One region of the Xanthomonas sp. NCPPB 2933 genome, then DNA from elsewhere that is predicted to be linked to it. Evidence: predicted binding sites of a transcription regulator. Region 1 holds the regulator's gene; the other holds the start of a gene.
The links. Region 1 encodes FliA, which starts transcription of late flagellar genes. Its sites were predicted from a motif close to TAAAGTTTNNCNNNCNNNGGCCGATAA; they were not measured.

Region 1 (4,211 bases):
GCAGCAGCCAGCGTCAGCGTGTTGCCAGCGCCGCAGACGACATGATCGCCGCGATGGCGCTGCGCCAGCCGGTCAACGTGCCGCGCTCGGCGCCGGTCGCCGCACCGGTGCGGACTGCCGCCGCCCCGTCTGCCGCCGCTCAAGCATTGGCCCACGCCGTTGCAGTTGCCGCCGCACCGCGCCAGGAACATGCGCTGTCGGCAGTGCCGGAACAGCTGTTCGCCGACTTCCTGACCACCGCACCGGTGCAGGCTCCGGTGCACGCTGCCCCGGTGCAGGCACGCACGCCGATCATGGCCGCCGCGCTCGCCACCCACGCCTCTTACGGGCAGGACGACGACGAGCAGGACGACGACGGCTTCGACATGGACGACGCGCTGCCGCAGATCCTGCCGCCGGCCGCATTGCCGCCGCTGGTGGCCGCCCCGGTCGCCCTGGCCGCCGTGCCGGTTGCCGCCGCCCCGGTGCCGCAGAACGACGAAGAACTCAAGCAGCTGCGCGGTGAGCTGGCGCTGATGCGTCAGATGATCGAGCGCGAAATGAACCGCCTCACCGACGAGCGCCTGCGTGGCTCCCCGGTGCGTGCGCAGGCCCTGGAGCTGATGGACGACTACGGCTTCGACGCCGGTCTGATCCGCGATGTGGCCCTGCAGATTCCCGCCGATACCGAATTGCACCGCGGCCGCGGGCTGATGCTGGGCCTGCTGTCCAAGCGTCTGCCGGTGGCCCCGGTCGACCCGCTGGAACGCGGCGGCGTGATCGCCCTGGTCGGCCCGACCGGTGCCGGCAAGACCACCACCATCGCCAAGCTCGCCCAGCGCTTCGCCGCCCAGCACGCCCCGCGCGACGTGGCCCTGGTCACCACCGACACCCAGCGCGTCGGCGGCCGCGAGCAGCTGCACAGCTACGGCCGTCAGCTCGGCATCGCGGTGCACGAGGCCGACAGCGCCGAGAGCCTGCTGGAACTGCTCGAGCGCCTGCGCGACTACAAGCTGGTGTTGATCGACACCGCCGGCATGGGCCAGCGCGACCGCGCCCTGGCCGCGCAGCTGAACTGGCTGCGCGCCGCGCACCAGGTCACCTCGCTGCTGGTACTGCCGGCCAACGCCCATTTTTCCGACCTCGACGAGGTCGTACGCCGCTTCGCCCACGCCAAGCCCCAAGGCGTGGTGCTGACCAAACTCGACGAGACCGGCCGCTTCGGCAGTGCCTTGTCGGTGGTGGTCGACCACCAAATGCCCATCACCTGGGTGACTGACGGACAGCGGGTCCCCGACGACCTGCACCGCGCCAATGCCGCCAGTCTCGTTCTTCGCCTTGAAGATTTGCGGCGCGCTGCCGATAAGCCCTGTACTCCGGAGCACAACCATGCAGTCGCGTGAATACGCCAAGCTGACCAACGCCTTCCCCCTGACGGCGACCCGTCCCGAGCCCTTGGGCCCGGTGCGCACCATTGCCGTGACCGGTGGCAAGGGCGGCGTGGGGAAAACCAACATTTCCGCCAACCTGGCCGTGGCCCTCGCCGAGATGGGCAAGCGCACCCTGCTGCTCGACGCCGATCTTGGCCTGGCCAACCTGGACGTGGTCTTGGGCCTGTCGCCCAAGTACACCCTGGCCGACCTGATCGCTGGCCGCTGCACGCTGGACGAAGTGATCATCGAAGGCCCGGGCGGCGTGCTGGTGGTTCCGGCCGCCTCCGGTCGCCGCCACATGGCCGAACTGGCCCCGGCCCAGCACATCGGCCTGGTCAATGTGTTCTCCGAACTGGAACGCGACCTAGACGTGATGGTCATCGACACCGCCGCCGGCATCACCGACAGCGTGCTGACCTTCTGCCAGGCCGCCCAGGACACCGTGGTGGTGGTCTGCGACGAACCGGCCTCGATCACCGACGCCTACGCGCTGATCAAGGTGCTCTCGCGCGAACGCGGCGTGGACCGTCTGCAGATCATCGCCAACATGGTGCGCGACCCCAACGAAGGCCGCTTGCTGTACGACAAGCTGTCGCGGGTCTGCGAAAAATTCCTCGGCGACGTGTCGCTGAACTACCTCGGCCACGTGCCGCAGGACGACTGGTTGCGTTTGTCGGTACAGCGCCAGCAACCGGTCATCAAGGCCTACCCCGCCAGCCCCTCGGCGCTGGCCATCGCAGAAATCGCGCGGCGTACCTCGCGCTGGCAGGCCCCCACCGTGCCACGCGGCAACGTCGAGTTCTTTGTCGAACGCATCATCCAACGGGGGGTCGCCGCATGAGCACCGCTACCGCAACCGCAACGACGGCCACCGCGCAGTACCGTGCAGTGCAACGCAACAACGCCAACGACATCGTCACCCAGCACGCAGACCTGGTGCGCCGCATCGCCCACCATCTGGCCGCGCGCCTGCCGGCGAGCGTGGAAGTGGACGACCTGATCCAGGCCGGCATGATCGGCCTGATCGAAGCCTCGCGCAGTTATGACTCCGAGCAGGGCGCCTCGTTCGAAACCTATGCCTCGATCCGTATCCGCGGCTCGATGATCGACGAGATCCGGCGTGGCGACTGGGTGCCGCGTTCGGTACACCGCCGTGCCCGCGACGCTGCTGCTGCAGTACGCAAGATCGAACAGAACACCGGCCGCGCCGCCGCCGCCACCGAAGTGGCCGCCGCGATGGAAATGCCGTTGCCCGATTACCTGCGTCTGATGGAAGACGCCGCGCGCGGCCAGGTGCTGAGCCTGGAATCGCGCATCGAAGATCACGGCGAGCTGGACACCACCGCCAAGGGTGGCCCCAACCCGCAGCAGATGATGGAGCGTGGCGAGTTCGGCCGCGAGCTGGGCAAGGCCATCGGCCAGTTGCCCGAGCGCGAGCAGCTGGTGCTGTCGCTGTACTACGAACAGGAATTGAACCTGAAGGAAATCGGCGCCGTGCTCGGTGTCAGCGAATCGCGCGTCTGCCAGATCCACGGCCAGGCCGTGGTGCGTCTGCGCGGCCGCCTCAAGGTCTTCGAACTGGCCGATGCCGGTGTCGAAATTGACGAATGATTTTTTCGCGTATTTTTTAGTGTTAGGAGCTTGATGTGAACAAGAACATGCGGATTTTGATCGTGGACGACTTCTCGACGATGCGACGTATCGTCAAGAATCTGTTGGGCGATCTTGGCTTCACCAATACCGCAGAGGCCGAAGACGGCAACAGCGCATTGGCTGCATTGCGGGCCGGCCCGTTCGATTTCGTGGTCACCGACTGGAACATGCCCGGCATGACCGGCATCGACCTGCTGCGCAACATCCGCGCCGACGCCAAGCTCAAGCACCTGCCGGTGATGATGGTGACCGCCGAAGCCAAGCGCGAGCAGATCATCGAAGCGGCCCAGTGCGGCGTGAATGGCTACATCATCAAGCCGTTCACCGCGCAGACGCTGGAAGAAAAGCTGGGCAAGGTGTTCGAACGTCTGGCGGCGACCGCCTGATGAACGCCACCGTGGAAACCAATGCCGAACGCGCTGCCTTGATCGACCGCCTGCAGGGCGCGCTCGATGCACTGGAAAGCGGTGACGAAGCCGCCTGGAAGCGCGAGGTCGATCACCTCGCCGCCTTGCGTACCCGTCCGATGATGCAGGGCCTGAGCCGGCTCGCACGCGAACTCGGTCAGGCGCTGGGCGAACTGCCCACCGTGCCCGAAGAAGCCGGCGAGCTGGACGATGCGTGTTCGCGCCTGGACCACGTGGTGGAAATGACCGAAAAGGCCAGCCATCGCACGCTGGATCTGGTCGAAGAATGCCGTGAGCTGGCCAACCAGCTGCGCGACGGCGGTCTGAATCAGGACCAGGGCGCGCTGATGGACAAGATGCGCCACAACCTGACCGAACTGTCGCTGGCGCAGAGCTACCAGGACCTGAGCGGGCAGATCATCCGTCGCGTGGCCGGCATCGTGCGGCGCGTGCACGAAGGCTTCGGTGCGCTGGGCCTGCCGCCCAAGAGCACCGAGCCGAAGAAAGACGACGGCGGTCTTGCCGGTCCTGCAGTCAAGGGCCTGGACCGTCACGCGGTGTCGCAAGACGACGCCGATGACCTGCTGTCCGGATTGGGGTTGTAACCATGAGTGCTGTTCCAGACGATATTGCTGCCGATTTCATCGTCGAGGCCCAGGAAATCCTGGATCGCCTCGGCGAACAGCTGGTCGCGCTGGAACAGGCACCGGACGAAGCCGACCAGCTCAACGCGGTGTTC
Region 2 (4,211 bases), 290 kb from region 1:
CTGATCGTCGATGGCGTGCTGCCCTCCAATGAAGGTCGTGGCTATGTGTTGCGCCGGATCATCCGGCGTGCGCTGCGCCATGGCTGGATGCTCGGTGTGCGCCAGCCGTTCTTCAGCAAGATGGTGCCGACCCTGGTTGAGCTGATGGGTGAGGCTTATCCGGAACTGGTAGTCGCTCAAGCGACGGTCGCGCGCGCCTTGCTGGCCGAGGAAGAGCGCTTTGCCGAAACGCTGGACGCCGGCATGAAGATCTTCGACGACGTCGCTTCGCGCTCGCAGGAGGTCATTCCCGGTGCCGATGCATTCCGTCTGTTCGACACCTACGGATTTCCGGTCGATCTGACCTCCGACATCGCACGCGAGCGCGGCTTGCGTGTGGACATGGAGGGCTTCGAGTTCGCGATGGAGCGTCAGCGCGAAACCGCGCGTGCCGCAGGCAAGTTCGGTGGTGGCGTCGCATTGCCGGCCGATCTGGTCGCTACGATGTCGCCGACGGTGTTTCTGGGCTACGAAGCCTACGACGCCGATGCGCTCAAGGTCGTTGCGCTGCTCAAGCAGGGCCGTCCGGTCGAACGCGCCGACGCAGGTGACGAGGTCATCGTGTTCACCGACCGCACACCGTTCTATGCCGAGTCCGGTGGTCAGGTCGGCGATAGCGGTCAGCTGAGCGGGACCGGTGTCTCCATCGACGTTGCCGATACGCAGAAATTTGCCGGGCAGTTCCATGGTCACGTAGGGCGCATCACCGAAGGTGCGCTTGCGCTGGGCGATGTGCTGTCCGGTGGTATCGACGTGCAGCGTCGCGGCAAGACCATCCTCAATCACTCGGCTACGCATCTGCTGCATGCAGCTTTGCGCGAAGTGTTGGGCACGCACGTCCAGCAGAAGGGATCGTTGGTTGCACCGGACCGTCTGCGTTTCGACTTCTCGCACTTTCAGCCGATCACTGCCGAAGAACTCGCCGTGATCGAACGCAAGGTCAACGCCGAGGTGCGCACCAACCACAGTGTGGAGGTGCACAACATGGCCATGCAGGAAGCGCTGGATTTCGGCGCGATGGCGTTGTTTGGCGAGAAGTACGGCGAAAACGTGCGTGTGCTGAAGATGGGTGGCTATTCCACCGAGCTCTGCGGTGGCACCCACGTCACCCGCACGGGCGACATCGGCCTGTTCAAGATTACCTCCGAGGGCGGTGTGTCGTCCGGCGTGCGCCGTATCGAAGCGGTGACCGGGCAGGGCGCGCTGGACTATGTGGCCGACGAAGAGCGTCGTCTGCTTGAGGCCGCTCATCTGCTCGGCGGCAATGCGACTGAAGTCGTCGACAAGGTGCGCGCACTCACCGAGCGCCAGAAGCGTCTGGAGCGTGAGCTGGAGTCGCTCAAGGCCAAGCTCGCCTCGGGTGCGACTGCAGATCTGGGCGCCAGCGCCGTCGATGTCGCAGGGGTCAAGGTCATCGCAGTGCGTCTGGAAGGCTTCGATGCCAAGGCACTGCGCGATGCGATGGATCGGCTGAAGCAGCAATTGGGCGATTCGGTGATCGTGCTGGCCGGAGCATCTGCCGGCAAGGTCGCGCTTGTTGCCGGCGTGAACGGTAGCCCAACTGGCAAGGTGAAGGCAGGGGAACTCCTCGGCCATATCGCCAGTCAGATCGGAGGCAAGGGCGGTGGCCGTCCGGATCTCGCCCAGGGTGGTGGCGAGGACGGGCCCGCCCTTGCGACCGCGCTCGACGGCGTGCACTCCTGGGTCAAGCAACACTTGGGCTGAACACTTGTCCTGCCATGCCTTGCTGGCTGGCAGGATCTGCCGCTACCATTTCCGGTCTATTCCCTTTACCTATAGACGCGTCTCATCAGGAGGCCGTCGATGCTGGTGGGAAACCCACCGGTTCCAGGAGATTTGAAAAATGTTGATCCTCACTCGCCGGGTAGGCGAAACCTTGATGATCGGCGACTCGGTCACTGTTACCGTGCTCGGCGTCAAGGGTAATCAGGTGCGCATTGGCATCACCGCACCGAAAGATGTGGCTGTGCACCGCGAAGAAATCTATCAGCGCATTCAGCGTGGCGATGAGCCGGTCGCTTCCGGCGCGCATCACGGCGACGATTCTTCGAATTGATTGTCGCAAAGGGTTTACGTTAACCCCCCTTACCCGGTATTCTTCGCGGCCTGCCACAGACAACGCGGCAGGACGTGAAAACTGGAGCGATGCCCGAGCGGCTGAAGGGGCTCCCCTGCTAAGGGAGTATAGGGTCAAAAGCTCTATCGAGGGTTCGAATCCCTCTCGCTCCGCCAGTGTTCTAGACGCCCGCAAATCTCTGATTTGCGGGCGTTTTTATTTGCATTGCGGCACGGGCTTGCAAGCCCTTTTGAGTGAGCTGTGCAGCATGCTTGCTGCCAGTCGGCTCGCCGCATCCTCCATAAGGCATCTGGTTGTCGCGACAGCATCTGAATCGCCTCAAACGTGCTGCATGAAGCGGTTCAAGTAACTCCGGTATAGGTCGCTAAACACGTGACATATATCTCGGACTTCAACGTGATGCGCCTACCGCCACTGCTTGGACGCCTGTTCTCTTTCTGGGGCCGTGGGCTGCAGCACAAGGCCAATGCGGTGGATCGGGTGATGGCGGTGATCGAGTTCGATCTGGATGGCCGCATTCTGGATGCGAACGAGAACTTCCTGTCCTTGATGGGCTATCGGCTGGACGAGGTGGTCGGCCAGCATCACCGCATGTTCGTGACTGCCAGTGATCGCGACAGCGAAAGCTATCGTCAGTTCTGGGCGGCGCTGCGGCGCGGCGACTTCAACGCCGGGCGCTTTTGCCGGTTGGACAAACACGGGCGCGAGGTGTGGATCAACGCGTCGTACAACCCGCTGCTGGATCGATCCGGCAACGCCTATCGCGTGGTGAAGTACGCCACCGACATCACTGCGCAGGTGCGCCAGACCGCCGATTTCGAAGGGCGGATCGATGCGATCGACAGGGTCATGGCGGTCATCGAGTTTTCGCTGGATGGCACCGTGCTCGAGGCCAACCAGAATTTTCTGCAGGTGATGGGTTACCGGCTCGATGAGATCCGCGGCAAGCATCACGGCATGTTCGTGGATGCGTCCACGCGGCAATCGGCGGCCTATCGCGCGTTCTGGGAAAAGCTCGGGCGCGGCGCATTCGATGCGGGGCGCTACAAACGCGTTGGTAAGGATGGGCAGGACGTGTGGATCCAGGCGTCCTACAACCCGGTACTCGATGAGCATGGGCGTCCATACAAGGTGGTCAAGTACGCCACCGAGGTGACCCGTCAGGTGATCGATTCTGCCGATGCGGATGGCCGCATCCAGGCCATCGACAAGGTGATGGGCGTGATCGAATTCGATCTGGAAGGGCGCGTACTGAGCGCCAACGATAATTTCCTGGCGATTTTGGGATATCCGGCCGCCGAAGCGATCGGCCAGCACCATCGCGTGTTCGTGGATGCGGTGTATGGCGCCTCCGAGGAGTACCGCAATTTCTGGGCGAAGCTGGCGCGTGGGCAGTTCGATGCGGGCCGTTATCGCCGGCTGCGCAAGGACGGCAGCGCGGTGTGGATCCAGGCCTCCTACAACCCGATCCTGGATGTCTCCGGGCGGCCGTACAAGGTGGTCAAGTACGCCACCGATGTGACCGATCAGGTGCGCTCGGCCGAGCGCATGCGCGAGTTGATGCGGCAGACCATGAGCATCGCGCAGAACGTGCAGCGCGAGGCGCACCATATTTCGATCAGCAATGAGGAACTGGTGAGCCGCGCATCCTCGCAGTCCACCGCAGTGGCGCAGACCTCGACCACCATCGATCAGCTGGCGGAAACCGTGCGCATCAATTCCGAGAGCGCGGGGTCGGCGCAGCGCATGGCCGAAGAGTCGGCCAATGTTGCGCGACGCGGTGCCGAGGTCATCGCCGAGGTGGTCAAGACCACCGCCAACATTCGTTCGGCGACCGATCGCATTGGCCAGATCATCGAGGTGATCGACGGCATCGCCTTCCAGACCAACATCCTGGCGCTCAACGCGGCGGTGGAAGCGGCGCGCGCCGGCGAGCAGGGGCGTGGATTTGCCGTGGTAGCGACCGAGGTGCGTAGCCTGGCGCAGCGCTGCAGCGTGTCGGCCAAGGAGATTCGTTCCCTGATCGACAACGCGACCGATCAGGTTGGCGATGGTTCGCGCCTGGCCGAACAGG

Region 2: a site for FliA is predicted at 2,479-2,505, ahead of AC1PLU_RS13150 (methyl-accepting chemotaxis protein). Genes of this name have one in related genera too.

The regions. Positions count from the first base shown of each region.
Region 1 is NZ_CM161518.1:2,947,081-2,951,291, forward strand. Features, by position in the region: gene flhF (flagellar biosynthesis GTPase FlhF) at 1-1,382, shown strand, start outside; gene AC1PLU_RS12020 (MinD/ParA family protein) at 1,369-2,253, shown strand; gene AC1PLU_RS12025 (RNA polymerase sigma factor FliA) at 2,250-3,023, shown strand; gene cheY (chemotaxis response regulator CheY) at 3,059-3,451, shown strand; gene AC1PLU_RS12035 (protein phosphatase CheZ) at 3,451-4,077, shown strand; gene AC1PLU_RS12040 (chemotaxis protein CheA) at 4,080-4,211, shown strand, end outside.
Region 2 is NZ_CM161518.1:3,234,193-3,238,403, reverse strand. Features, by position in the region: gene alaS (alanine--tRNA ligase) at 1-1,764, shown strand, start outside; gene csrA (carbon storage regulator CsrA) at 1,904-2,116, shown strand; tRNA gene AC1PLU_RS13155 (tRNA-Ser) at 2,200-2,292, shown strand; gene AC1PLU_RS13150 (methyl-accepting chemotaxis protein) at 2,564-4,211, shown strand, end outside.